2 regions of the Micrococcus sp. FDAARGOS_333 genome follow, and region 2 is predicted to be linked to the other one. Evidence: riboswitches for the same ligand, from Rfam matches in the RefSeq annotation. Region 2 holds a riboswitch; the other holds the start of a gene.

Region 1 (6,907 bases), 1.2 Mb from region 2:
CTGCGAGCGACAGCGCCAGGGGCTCAGAACGCGGTCATCGCCCGCTCGATGCGCGGCAGGACCTTCCGCAGCAGCTTGTCCCAGCGCAGCGGCCGGCCGGTGAGCTCCTGCCGTGCGCGGGCGTCGTCCAGCGCCTCGAGTGCCGCGTTGCCGAGCCACACACGGACCCGGCCGGCCTCGTCCGTGTCCCGGGCGATCTCGTCGATGAGGTCCTGGCCGTGCCAGATCGCCAGGTCCGCGACGTTCCGTGCCGGGTCTCCGGCATGCGCCAGGTCCCAGTCGAGGATGCCCGCGAGCCTCCACACGACCGCGTCGCCCTCGCCGGGGACGGGCACCCAGCGCAGGTTGTGGCCGGCCAGGTCCCCGTGGACCAGCCGCGGCGCCACGGCGGGCTCGGAGAACCAGGTGCGGACCGTCGTCGCGATGACCTCCACCGCCTCCTGCCAGGACTGCGGCAGGGCTCCGGCATGCTCGGCCGGCAACGCCGCCGGCAGCGCCCGCAGTGCCTGGATGCGCTCGTCCGTCCACGGTCCGCGGAAGGCCCACGCCGGGCCGAGCCCTGCGGCCACATCCCCATCCGTGACGTCCACGGCGTCCAGGGCGTCCACGATCCCGCGCAGCACTGCCGGGTCGCCCTCGTGCACCGGATGCGGCTGGCCGGGCAGGTAGGGCTGCAGCACCGCCGCGGTCAGCGGCACGCCCTCAGCCGTCTCGGCGTGCCACACCTCGGACAGCGGCGCCGGCACGGAGAACGGCAGGCCCCGTGCGGCCAGCGCCTGCAGCAGGCCCATGCGACGAGGAAGGTGGAAGGCCGGGGAGTCGTCCGGCGCCCAGCAGGTGCCGGGGGCGGCACCGGCCTCCGCCATCCGCGTCATGCGCAGCACGGCCACGTCGTCCAGGACGAGCACCCGGTGGAACTGGCCGGACTCCTCCACACGTCCGGCATCCCAGCGCGCTCCGGTCAGCCGCTCGGCGGTCCGGGCGTCCACGTGGGGCAGCAGTCGCTCGGCGCAGGTGCGCGCGAGCCCGATCTCTGAGGGAAGCGGATCCGACGCCATGACTGACACCGTACCCCCGGCGGACGGACCTACACTGCGCACGTGAGCACCTCCGGAACCACCACCCAGGCCAGTCAGGGCCCGACGACGGCACGCCCCTCCGGCGCGCTGCCCGCCCCTTCGGCGCGCACCGTCCGCTGGGAGGTCGCGATCGTCCTCGGCCTGTCCCTGGGCAAGTCCGCGGTCTACGCAGTGGTGCAGCTGCTGGACAAGATGACCCAGGGGCCGCTGCAGGACCAGACGACCGTCCTCAACCCGGTCCTGAACAACCGATGGGTCTTCGACCTCACCTACCAGCTGCTGAACATCGGCTTCGCCCTCGTCCCGGTGGCCCTCGTGCTCCACCTGGTCCGGCTGCGCGGCCGCAACCCGTTCCGCGCGTTCGGCCTGGACTTCCGCCGCCCGTGGGCGGACCTCGGCTGGGGTTCCCTGCTGTTCCTCGTGATGGGCCTGGGCACCCTGGCCGTCTACGCCGGCGGCCGCGCCCTCGGCGCCACCACGGCGATCGTCGGCTCCGCCATGGACGACACCTGGTACGCCGTGCCCGTGCTGGTCCTGTCCGCCCTGCGCCATGCGCTGGTGGAGGAGGTCATCGTGGTGGCCTGGATGGTGGACCGGCTGTCCTATCTGCAGCAGCTGCGCTCCTGTGGTCTGGCGGGGGAGCAGGCGCCGCTGCTGCCGGCCCCGCGCACCACGGACACCGGTGCCTTCCTGCCGGTCCGCGTCACCGCGATCGTGATCGGGCTCGCCGTGCTCCGCGCCGGCTACCACCTGTACCAGGGCATCGGCCCCGGACTGGGCAACGCGGCGATGGGCGTCGTCTTCGTGCTGTTCTACCTGCGCTGGCGCCGCGTCATGCCGCTGGTCGTCGCCCACCTGCTGCTGGACGTCACCGGGTTCGTCGCCGCCCCGCTGCTGGCTCAGCTGGGCTGGTTCGGCACCTGACCGTCCCCGTCCGAGGCCCGGTCCGATGCCCAGTCCGACGTCCGGTCCGTCCCCGTCCGACGCCAACTGGTGAGGACACACCTGCCAACTGGTGAGGACACACCCTCATCGCCCGCACAGGAGGGGTGCCAGACGGTGTGTCCTCACCAGTAGACAAGTAGGCCAGCAGACCAGTAGGCGAAGAGCGCCGGGGGAGGCCGTCAGGAAGGGCGCAGGGGGGGTGGCCGTCAGGAAGAGCGCCGGGGGAGGCCGCCGGGAAGAGCGCCGCGGGTGAGGGCGGCCGTCAGAGGGTGACGGTGCCCCGGGGGGTCTCGAACCGCACGGTCAGCAGGCCCGGGGTGCCCGAGGGCGCGGCGTACTCGATGGTGAGGTCCTCGACCTTCTGGGACGGATCGTCCAGGCCCAGCCAGGAGCGGACACGCTCGCGGGAGCCGGCCAGGGTGAGCGAGGAGATCGAGGCCTGCGCCGGGGCCGCCAGGGAGGGGTGGAGGTCCTCGGTGCCCTCGTCCCAGCAGACCAGGTACGGGACCTGCGGGTCCGCGATCAGGCCCTTGATGCCGATCTGCTTCCAGGTCAGCTCGCGGCCGTCCGGGAACTTGCGGTTGCCGGGCACGGCGGAGCGGCCGAGGCGCTCTTCGAAGGCGGAGAGGTCGTCTGTGGCCACGACCCAGCCCATCCAGCCGCCGCCCTGCTCGGAGCGGGAGCGCACGGCCTGGCCGAACGGGGCGTTCGCCGCCGCCGGGTGGTCCAGGACCTCCACGACCTCCAGGTACTGGCCGTGGGCCATGGGGAACAGGGCGTTGCGGGTGCCGAACCGAGGGTGCACGCCGCCCTTCACGCGCTCCACGCCGAGGGCGTCGGAAACCCGTTCCACGGTGGCGTCGAGGCCCTCGGGGCCGGCGGCGTAGGACACATGGTCCAGGCGGATGGTGCTCACGAAGATCGTCCTCTCGTCGGCCCAGGGGATGTCAGCCGGGCTGTCGTGAGGCTCAGGCTAGCCCTGTGTGACGAAGGACATGAAATCGTGACGAGCCGGTGTGCGGTCGGTGTGTCCCCGATGCCACACTGGCGGCACGGTCACGAGAGCCAGCACCAATGCCCCGGCATTCTGGCCGGCAACCCTCCCCACCGCGGCGGGGTGCCCCGGGTGACGACCAGGCCGGCCCCAGACCGGGGCCCGGCAAGCGCGGTCGTGTCATGCGCCCGCTCCCGCACGGGCGTGCCAGAGCCCCGGACCTGCTCAAGGTCCACGGCAGTCCGAGGCGCGGGGGCATGGCCGACCCTGACAGCCCCAGGAATCCGCCATGACCACCCAGAACAGCGCCCCTGAGACGAGCACCTCCGCGAACGCCGAGACCCCCGCCGCCGAGGCCTGGGGCTTCGAGACCCGTCAGATCCACGCCGGCGCCGAGCAGCCCCACGCCCACGGCGCCACCGCTCTGCCGATCGTGCAGACCACGTCCTTCGACTTCCCCAGCTCCCAGGTTGCCGCGGACCGCTTCGCGCTGGCGGACCTGGACCCGCTGTACACGCGGATCGGCAACCCCACCCAGCAGGCGGTGGAGGAGAAGATCGCCGCGCTCGAGGGCGGCGTGGGTGCGCTGCTGCTGTCCTCCGGGCAGTCAGCCACCACGTTCGCGATCCTCAACGTCGCCGGCGCCGGAGACCACGTGGTGGTCTCCACCTCGCTCTACGGCGGCACACAGAACCTCTTCAAGCACACCCTGGCCAAGGTCGGGGTCCGGACCACCTTCGTGCAGGACCCGGACGACCTGGAGCAGTGGCGGGCCGCCGTCCGCCCGGAGACCAAGGCGTTCTTCGGCGAGTCCCTCGGCAACCCGCGCGGAGACGTGTTGGACGTCGCCGGAGTCGCCGCCGTCGCCCACGAGGCCGGTGTCCCGCTGATCGTGGACAACACCCTGGCCTCGCCGTACCTGTTCCGGCCGATCGAGCACGGTGCGGACGTGGTCACCCACTCGGCCACCAAGTACCTCGGCGGCCACGCCGCGGCCATGGCCGGCGTGATCGTGGACGCCGGCACCTTCGACTACGGCAGGTACCCCGAGCGCTTCGGAGGCTTCACCGAGCCGGACGAGTCCTACCACGGCCTCGTCTACGCTCGGGACCTCGGTGCCGACGGTGCCTTCGGCGTGAACCTCTCCTACATCCTCAAGGCCCGCGTGCAGCTGCTCCGTGACTACGGATCGGCGATCTCCCCGTTCAACGCCTTCCTGGTGAACCTCGGCCTGGAGACCCTGTCCCTGCGCATGGAGCGCCACGTGGCCAACGCCCGCCGGGTCGTCGAGTACCTGGACGGCCACGGGCAGGTGGAGGCCGTGGTCCATCCCGAGCACGCCTCGAGCCGGTGGAACGCCCGTGCGAAGGAGCTGTTCCCGCGCGGCGCCGGTGCGATCGTCTCCTTCGAGATCGCCGGCGGCCGCGAGGCCGGCGCGGCCTTCGTGGACGCTTTGACCCTGCACCACCATGTGGCGAACGTGGGCGACGTCCGCTCGCTGGTGATCCACCCGGCCTCCACCACCCATTCCCAGCTCACCGAGGACGAACAGCGCGCCACCGGCGTCACCCCGGGCCTGGTCCGCCTCTCCGTGGGCCTGGAGTCGATCGAGGACATCCTCGCGGACCTCGAGACCGGCTTCGCCGCCGCCTCCGGCGCCGTGAGGCACGACGACGGCCCGGCCGCCTCCGCAGGGGAGGCCCGGTGACCGCGGTGGACGTCAGGGGCACCCGCACCGATCTGCCCGCCGGCGGGTTCCACCGGCTCTGCGTCGGGCCGCTGGACACGGAGACCGGCGGCCACCTGCCGGCGGTGGAGCTCGCCTATGAGACGTGGGGCACGCTGAACGCCGAGGGCACCAACGCCGTGCTGGTCCTCCACGCCCTCACGGGAGACACCCACGTGGCCGCCCACCGCCAGGACCCGAGGACCGGCTGGTGGGATGAGCTCGTCGGTCCCGGCTGCGCCGTGGACACGGACCGCTGGTTCGTGGTGGCGCCGAACATGGTGGGCGGCTGCTCCGGTTCCACCGGCCCGGCGAGCCCGGCCCCGGACGGACGTCCGTGGGGCTCGCGGTTCCCGTTCATCACCCTGCGCGATGCGGTGGAGGCGGAGGCACGGCTGGCCGACCACCTCGGCATCGCCCGCTGGCATGCCGCGATCGGCGGGTCGATGGGCGGCGCCCGGGCCCTGGAGTGGGCCGTGAGCAGGCCGGACCGTGTGGCGGGCGTGGGGGTGCTGGCGTCGACCGCGCACTCGAGTGCCGAGCAGATCGCCTTCGCCCAGTCCCAGGCACAGGCCATCCGCCTGGATCCCCAGTTCCGGGACGGTGACTACTACGGAGGACCGCAGCCCGAGGCCGGCCTCGGCATCGCCCGGCGCATCGCCCACATCACCTACCGCAGCGCCGAGGAGCTGGCCGTGAGGTTCGGGCGCCGCCACCAGGGTGAAGAGGATCCCTTCGGCACGGCGGCAGGAGAGCGTCTGGGCCGGTACCAGGTGGAGTCCTACCTGGACCATCAGGCCTCCAAGCTGGTCGGCCGGTTCGACGCGAACGCCTACCTGACCCTCACCGAGGCCCTCATGAGCCATGACGTCAGCCGTGGCCGCGGGGGCGTGGCCGAGGCGCTGCGGCGGTTCACGGGCCGGGCCTTCGTGGCCGCCGTGGAGTCGGACCGGCTCTACCTCCCCGCCGAGTCCCACGAACTGGCCGCGCTGCTGCCGGCCCGGCCGCAGGTGCACATGATCGACTCACCGCTCGGGCATGACGGCTTCCTGGTCCACTACGGGCAGGTCGCCGAGCAGCTCCGGCAGGACCTGGCCCTCTGAGCCGACGGCGGCCCGGACGCACCGCTTGTGCGTCCGGGCCGTCGTCGGGGCGGCGGGTTCTCAGCCCTTGTTGCGGCGGGTTCTCAGCCCTCGTTGTAGTCCGAGCCGTGCGGCATGTCCGCGCCGAACAGGGGAGCGGCGTCGGGGCGCTTGGCGCTGCGGCCGTCTCCGGAGGAGACGCCCTTGATGCGGCGGATGACCCACGGCACCAGGTGGGTGCGCGCCCACACGACGTCCTCGGCCCGCGCGTGGCGCCAGTTCCGCGGCGGCAGCGGCTTGGGCACGAACGGCTCCAGGTCGTGCTCCACGTTCAGCGTCTCCAGGACCATCGCCGCGATCGTGTGATGTCCGGTGGGGGAGAAGTGCAGGCGGTCCTCGGCCCACATCTCCGGGCGGGAGAGGACCTTCAGGGACCACATGTCCGGGACCAGGCAGTCGTGGCGGGCGGCGATGGTGCGGACGTTCTCGTTGTAGATGGCCACCTTGCCGCGGATGCGGCCGAGCACCGGGGTCTCCTTCACGTCCGTGGCATTGAAGAGGAGGATGGTGGCCCCGGAGGCGGACAGCCGCTCGACCGCAGTGTCCAGCCGGACGGCCACCTCGTCCGGGTCCGCCCGGCGCAGGATGTCATTGCCGCCGGCGCAGATGCTGACCAGGTCCGGCTGCAGCTCGAGGGCGGGGTCGATCTGGTCCGCCGTGATCTGGTCCAGGAGCTTGCCGCGCACTGCAAGGTTGGCGTAGGCGAAGCGATCGTCGTCCGGGGTGAGGCGGGCGAGTTCTTCGGCCACGCGGTCGGCCCAGCCGCGGTGGTATCCCGGCTTCTCGGCCACCGGGTCGCCGATGCCCTCGGTGAACGAGTCGCCCAGGGCCACGTAGCGGCGCCACGGATGCGTGGTGGGCGAAGCGGCAGGGGAGGCGTCGTCGGGACGGGAGGCTGTGGAGGAGTCTGGGTGCGGAGTCGTCACAACAGTGCATTCTGGACCCCAAAGGGCATGTGGAACAAGGAATCGGAGCGGGATGCTCCACTTCGGTTGCTCCGCATACGCTGGACGCCATGACT
Region 2 (6,907 bases):
CGGCGGCGACGCGTGCGGCGCACTCGAGGCCGGCCTCGAGGTCCGCCTGCAGGTCGGCCACGTCCTCGATGCCGACGGAGAGCCGGACCAGGTCCGTGGGGACGGCCAGGGGCGTGCCCCGCACGGAGGCGTGGGTCATCTCGGAGGAATAGCAGAGCAGCGATTCGACCCCGCCGAGGCTGACCGAGAGCGCGAACAGCTCGGTGGCCTCGGCGAACGCGCGGGCCGCGGCCTCTCCCCCGGCCAACCGGATGGAGACGATGCCGCCGAAGCCGTCCATCTGCCGCGCGGCGAGCGCCTGGCCCGGGTGGTCGGGCAGCCCGGGGTAGAAGACCTGGGCGACCTCGGGGCGGCCCTGCAGCCAGCCCGCGAGCGCGGCGGCGTTGGCGCCGTGCCGGTCCATGCGCAGGCCGAGCGTCTTGAGGCCGCGGGCGGCGAGGTAGGAGTCCTGCGGGCCGGCGACCGCACCGGCGGCGAACTGCTGGTAGGCCACCGCCTCGGCCAGCGCCCGGCCGCGGAACTCGCGGTCGGCCACCACCACGGCGCCGCCGAGCACGTCCGAGTGCCCGCCGATGTACTTGGTGGTGGAGTGCACCACCACGTCGGCGCCGAGGTCCAGGGGCCGCTGGAGGTAGGGCGAGGCGAACGTGTTGTCCACGACCAGCAGCGCGCCGGCGTCGTGGGCGATCTGCGCCCAGGCGGCCAGGTCCGCGATGCCGAGCAGCGGGTTGGAGGGCGTCTCCACCCACAGCAGCGCGGTGCGGCCGGGGCGGACGGCCGCGGCGACCGCCGTCGGGTCGGTGATGTCCACGGGGGTGTTGGACACGCCCCACGGCTCGAGGACGGTGGTGATGAGGCGGTGCGTGCCGCCGTAGCCGTCACCGCCCATCACGATGTGGTCGCCGGGGCGCAGCACGGCCCGCAGGAGGGCGTCCTCGGCGGCGAGCCCGGAGGCGAACGCGAACGCCCGGTCGCCGTGCTCGAGGGCGGCGAGCTGGGTCTCGAAGCCGTTCCGGGTCGGGTTGGAGCCGCGGCTGTACTCGTGCCCGGCGCGCAGCTCGTTGATGCCGTCCTGCACGAAGGTGCTGGTCTGGTAGATCGGCGGCACCACGGCGCCGGTCAGCGGGTCGGGCTCCTGGCCGGCGTGCACCGCGGTGGTGGTGAAGCCGCGGACGGCGGGACGGGAGACGGAGCGGGTGGTGTGGTGGACGGCGGTCATCTCAGCGCACCTCCTGGGTGACGGCGGTGGTCTCGGGGACGGCGGCGGGCGTGGTGGCTGGGACGGCCGGCCCGGCGGCGGTCACCACGGCCAGGGCACGGTCCAGGTCCGCGATCAGGTCGTCGGGACACTCCAGCCCGATGGAGAGCCGGACGGTGGTCTCGGCGATCCCGGCGGCCTCGCGCTGCTGCCGCGTCAGGCGACAGTGCGTCATGGTCGCCGGGTGCGAGACGAGGGACCGGGCGTCGCCGACGTTGACCACCAGCTGGAACAGCTCGAGCGCGTCGAGGAACGGGGCCACGGCCTCGGGACCGCAGGCCAGGTCGAAGGAGAACACCGATCCGACGCCGTCCGGGAAGTCGCGGGCGGCCAGCGCCGCGCTGGGATGCCCGGCCACGCCGGGGTGGTGCACCCGCGCGACGGCGGCGTGCCCGGCCAGGTGTTCGGCCACGGCCAGGGCGGTGGCGGTGTGGCGGGCCACGCGCAGGTCGAGCGTCTCGAGCCCCTGGATGAACTGCGCCGCGCTCGCGGGGGCGAGGGTGGGGCCGAGGTCGTGCAGGAACTTGCTGCGGGCCAGCGTCAGGTAGGCGCCGCGGCCGTGCCGCTCGACCAGCGTCTGCCCGCCGTAGCGGGCCTTGGGTCGGGCCAGCTGCGGCCACCGGTCCGGCGCCGCACCGTAGTCGAACGTGCCGCCGTCCACGATCGCGCCGCCGAGCACCGCTCCGTGCCCGCCGAGGAACTTGGTGGCCGAGTGCACGACGACGTCGGCGCCGTGCTCCAGCGGCCGGTAGAGGGCCGGCGTCGCGAGGGTGCTGTCCACCACCACGGGCACGCCGGCAGCGTGGGCGAGGTCCGCGAGCGCGGGCAGGTCCGGGAGGGTGGCGAGTGGGTTGGTGATGGCCTCGAGGAAGAACGCGCGGGTGTCGGGCCGGACCGCGGCCGCCCACGCGGGCGGGTCCGCCGGGTCCGCGAAGGTGACCTCGATGCCGAAGTCCGCGAACGTGTCCGTCAGCAGGTCGACGGTGCCCCCGTAGAGCTGGCTGGAGGCGACCAGGTGCTTGCCGCCCTGCAGCAGCGCCAGCAGGGACAGCGCGACGGCGGCCTGGCCGGTGGCCGTGGCGATCGCGCCGATGCCACCCTCCAGTGCGGCGAGGCGGTTCTCGAACACCGCGACGGTCGGGTTGCCCGTGCGGCTGTAGGTGAAGCCGGGGGTCTCGAGCCGGAACATCGATGCCGCCGTGGCGTGGTCCGGGAAACGGAACGCCGTGGTCTGGTGGATGGGCGGGACGACCGGCCGGTGGGGTGCGGCGGGCTCGTAGCCGGCGTGGACTTGTTGTGTGGCATGACGGGGCATCTGCTCTCGTCCATCGGTCCTGGCGGTAGCACCGGGCCTGCCGTTCCCGTGAGTCCGGGGTCGGCGGGCTGGTTGCTGCGGCGTCGTCGAGCCAGATCTCTCGGCCGCTCTGGATGGGTGGTGCGCCCATCCCACGCGGTGGGCCGCCGCGAGTCCAGCGGAGGTCCGGTCAGCACGTCACAAGGACGGACTCGCCGCCACCCGGAACCTGTCGGTGCCGTTCGCAGGTGCGGCGAGGTCCGGGTGACCCGTTGTGACGGCCCTGCGACCGGTACCCGTCATGCCGGCGGTGCCGACGCCACCGCCCGACGGTGGGGACCGGCACGTGACGCCACCCGTCGGCGGGTTGGGACGGACCCGGGGCGGATGCCTACGGTCGCCCCACCCGCCCACGGTGCGGCCCCACGGCCCGGTGACGATCCTCAGGTGCTACAGGTGGTGGGTGAGCTGGAGGCCGCCGCGTTCGGGGCGCAGGCGGCGTTCGACGCCGTCGTCGGGCCCCTGGATCGTGCGCTGCGGGCCGAGGCGGCGGGCGCACCCCTGGCCGAGGCCGAGGTGGACGCGGTGTACACCGCCGTCTACGCCGCCCAGCAGGTGATCGCTCGGGCCGCCCTCGACGCGGCGACCGGCCTGTTCGAGGTGGGCGGGGCCTCCGCGACCCTGCGCACACGCGGGCTGGACCGGCGCTGGCGCAATGCGCGCGTGCTCGCGAGCCACAACCCGCTGATCTACCGCGCCCGGCTGCTCGGCGACCGGGCCGTCAACGGCACGCCGCTCGAGCGCCACTATCGGCTGGGCGGCTGAGACGCAGGACGGCGTGGCACCGAGTCACGGGGACCCGGCGCCACGCCGGGCCAGACAGTCGCCGAAGACACCGGACCGCATCGATGCTTCCCGCAGGCCCTTCTGTTTACCGAAACGTCATCCACACCGGATACACTTCTCAGAGTTCTCAGGCCACACCCACCATTCTCCGGCGCAGGGACTGGTTCCCCCGTGAGGCCGAGAGACCTGAGAAACAGCACTATGCTACGTGTGAGTGACATTTCCCGAAAGGAACTCCTGATCCGATGACGGCAACATCAGCGCGCCCGAGGTTCGACCGCCTGCCTCCCCTGGCCCGACATCTGCTGTTGATCCTCTGGGACAGCCTCTCCTGGGTCCTGGCGCTGCTGGCCTTCCTGCTGGTGCGGTACGACTTCGGCCTGTCCAACACCCAGTGGAACTGGGTCCTCCTGTTCACCGGCATCGCCGTGGTGCTACAGGTGGGCGCCGGCCTGGTCACGCAGAACTACCTGGGGCGCAACCGCGTCGGCAGCTTCTCTGACGTCGGGTGGACCGGCGTCCTCGTCACCGGCATCGCCCTGGTGATCGGCCTCGCCCTGAGCGTCGTCTCCGAGAACTTCCCCCGCGGCGTCGCGCTCACCCTGCCGCCGCTGGCTCTGCTGTTCATGCTGGCCGGCCGCTTCACAGTCCGCAATGTCACCGACTCCGGTCCCCGCGCCGACGTGAAGGACGCGGTCCCCGCGCTCGTCTACGGCGCCGGAAACGCCGGGCACCAGATCGCTCAGCTGATGCGCCAGGCCGAGGAGCCGCCCTACCGGATCGTCGGCTTCCTGGACGACGACAAGGGCAAGGCACGCCTGCGCGTCCACGGCCACAAGGTCCGCGGTCGCGGCAAGGACCTCGCCGCCGTCGCCGAGAAGCAGGGCGCGGAAGCGGTGATCTACGCGATCTCACGGGCGGATGCGGCACACGTGGACAACGTGAGCAAGGTCTGTGAGGACAAGGACCTCGACCTGATCATGGTGCCCCCGCTGCGCGAGATGGTGGGCGGCCAGGTCACGCTCGGATCCCTGCGTCACCTCAACGTCACCGACCTGCTGGGCCGCCGGCCCATCAAGACCGATCTGACCTCCATCTCCGACTACGTGACGGGCAAGGTCGTGCTGGTCACCGGCGCCGGCGGCTCCATCGGCTCCGAGCTCGCCGTGCAGCTGCACCGCCTGGGCCCGAAGAAGCTCCTGCTCCTCGACCGCGACGAGTCCGCCCTCCACGGCGTCCAGCTGGACATCTACGGCAACGGCCTGCTGGACACCGATGACATCGTCCTCTGCGACATCCGCGACACCGAGGCGCTCCAGGCGGTCTTCGAGCGGCATCGTCCGGAGGTCGTCTTCCACGCCGCCGCGCTCAAGCACCTCCCGATGCTCGAGCGCTTCCCCCTGGAGGGATGGCGGACCAACGTCCTGGGCACCCGCAACGTCCTGCAGGCTGCGCACACGGTGGGCGTCGAGCGCTTCGTGAACGTGTCCACGGACAAGGCGGCCGCACCCACGAGTGTCCTCGGAGCCACCAAGCGCCTGGCCGAGCGCCTCACCGCGTGGTACGCCAACGAGTACGGCGTCCCCTACCTGTCCGTGCGGTTCGGCAACGTCCTCGGTTCCCGCGGCTCGGTGCTGATCTCCTTCCGCAACCAGATCGAGAAGGGCGGGCCGGTCACCGTCACCCACCCGGAGGTCACCCGCTACTTCATGACGATCCCCGAGGCCTGTGAGCTCGTCCTGCAGGCAGGCGCGATCGGACGTCCCGGAGACGTGCTCGTGCTGGACATGGGTCAGCCGGTGAAGATCCTCGACGTGGCCAAGCGCATGATCGCCGAGTCCGGCCAGGACATCGAGATCAACTTCACCGGCCTGCGGCCCGGCGAGAAGATGCACGAGGTGCTCTTCAGCACTGCCGAAGCAGGAGCCACCAGCGAGCATCCGCTGATCAGCGAAGTCCAGGTGCCTGCTCTGGATCCTGTCGAGGTCGCCGCGGTGCCAGACGGCAGGCACGCGGTGCTGGGCATGATCACCGAAGAGCCGAACGCGGATGCGACGCCGGCCCACAAGGCCGCAGATGCGACACCGGCGGAGAAGGCCGCAGACGAGCCCGCCACCGCGGACCACCACGAGACCGAGACGACCGGAAACGACCAGACAGGACTGCGCCCGTGAACGACCGCATCTTCCTCTCCTCTCCCGACGTCACCCAGGCGGAGGAGGACGCCCTCGTCCGGGCGTTCCGCTCCGGATGGATCGCCCCACTCGGCCCGGAGGTCGACGCGTTCGAGACCGAACTGGCCGAGTACACGGGCCGCCGGCACGCCGTCGCCCTGTCCTCCGGCAGCGCGGCGCTGCACCTCGGCCTCCTCAACCTCGGGGTCGTGCCCGGCGACGTGATCCTGACTTCGTCCCTCACCTTCGCCGCCACCACGAACGCGATCGTCTACACCGGGGCCGAGCCGGTGTTCGTGGACGCTGATGAGACCGGCAACATGAACCCGGACCTGTTGGAACGGGCCTTCGCCGAGCTCGAGGCCGAGGGTGTGCGCGTGAAGGCGGTCGTGCCCGTCGACCTGCTCGGAAAGGTCGTGGACCACGAGCGCATCGGACAGATCGCCGAGTCCCACGGCGCCAGGGTCCTCTCCGATGCCGCCGAGTCCCTCGGCGCGACGCGCAACGGACGCTCGTCCGGCGCATACGGCGTCGCCGCCGCCGTGTCCTTCAACGGCAACAAGATCATGACGACCTCGGGTGGCGGTGCCCTCCTGACCGACGATGAGGACATGGCTCAGCGGACCCGCTACCTGGCCACGCAGGCCCGCCAGCCCGTCGTCCACTACGAGCACACGGACATCGGCTACAACTACCGCCTGTCCAACATCCTGGCCGCGCTGGGCCGGGCACAGCTGGCTCGCCTCGAGGACATGATCGAGCGCCGTCGTGCCCTCCGCCTCCACTACCGGGAGCTCTTCTCCACCGTGCCCGGCGTGGACATGTTCGGTGAGCCTTCGGGTGCCGACGGCGGTGACACGCAGGACAACTTCTGGCTCTCGTCCGTGCTGGTGGATCCTCAGGAGGCCGGCTTCACCGCCGAGGACCTGCGCGCGCACCTGGCGGACCAGAACATCGAGGCGCGCCCGCTGTGGAAGCCCATGCACCTGCAGCCGGTCTATGAACAGAAGCGGGCCTTCACGGACGGCACCGGAGAGCGCCTGTTCAACACCGGCCTCTCGCTGCCGAGCGGCTCGGTGCTCGACCAGCAGCAGATCGCACGCGTCACCGAGTCGATCACGAGCTTCCTGGAGGCGCGTGCATGAACATCCTCCTCTCCTCTGTGGGACGTCGCCCCTACCTGGTGCGCTGGTTCCGGGACGCACTGGCGGAGAACGGCGTCGAGGGCAGGGTGATCGCCGCCGACGTGGACCCGTTCGCCCCCTCGCGGCCCTTCGCCGACGCCTTCGTCCAGGCGCCGACGGTCGTCGACCCCTCGTATGAAGCCTGGCTGCG

The links. Region 2 has a riboswitch for S-adenosylmethionine ahead of CEQ11_RS10140 (O-acetylhomoserine aminocarboxypropyltransferase/cysteine synthase family protein). Riboswitches for the same ligand answer to the same signal wherever they lie in the genome.
Region 1: another riboswitch for S-adenosylmethionine. It lies ahead of CEQ11_RS04800 (O-acetylhomoserine aminocarboxypropyltransferase/cysteine synthase family protein); the one in region 2 lies ahead of CEQ11_RS10140 (O-acetylhomoserine aminocarboxypropyltransferase/cysteine synthase family protein).

What each region holds. Positions count from the first base shown of each region.
Region 1 is NZ_NJFJ02000001.1:1,077,254-1,084,160, forward strand. Features, by position in the region: gene CEQ11_RS04785 (phosphotransferase family protein) at 24-1,058, opposite strand; gene CEQ11_RS04790 (CPBP family intramembrane glutamic endopeptidase) at 1,101-2,003, shown strand; gene CEQ11_RS04795 (VOC family protein) at 2,287-2,940, opposite strand; SAM riboswitch class IV at 3,079-3,196, shown strand; gene CEQ11_RS04800 (O-acetylhomoserine aminocarboxypropyltransferase/cysteine synthase family protein) at 3,308-4,726, shown strand; gene CEQ11_RS04805 (homoserine O-acetyltransferase) at 4,723-5,847, shown strand; gene CEQ11_RS04810 (SGNH/GDSL hydrolase family protein) at 5,931-6,812, opposite strand; gene CEQ11_RS04815 (alpha/beta hydrolase) at 6,902-6,907, shown strand, end outside.
Region 2 is NZ_NJFJ02000001.1:2,293,959-2,300,865, forward strand. Features, by position in the region: gene CEQ11_RS10135 (cystathionine gamma-synthase) at 1-1,219, opposite strand, end outside; gene CEQ11_RS10140 (O-acetylhomoserine aminocarboxypropyltransferase/cysteine synthase family protein) at 1,221-2,573, opposite strand; SAM riboswitch class I at 2,581-2,693, opposite strand; gene CEQ11_RS10145 (hypothetical protein) at 3,000-3,377, shown strand; gene CEQ11_RS10150 (nucleoside-diphosphate sugar epimerase/dehydratase) at 3,644-5,572, shown strand; gene CEQ11_RS10155 (DegT/DnrJ/EryC1/StrS aminotransferase family protein) at 5,569-6,717, shown strand; gene CEQ11_RS10160 (ATP-grasp domain-containing protein) at 6,714-6,907, shown strand, end outside.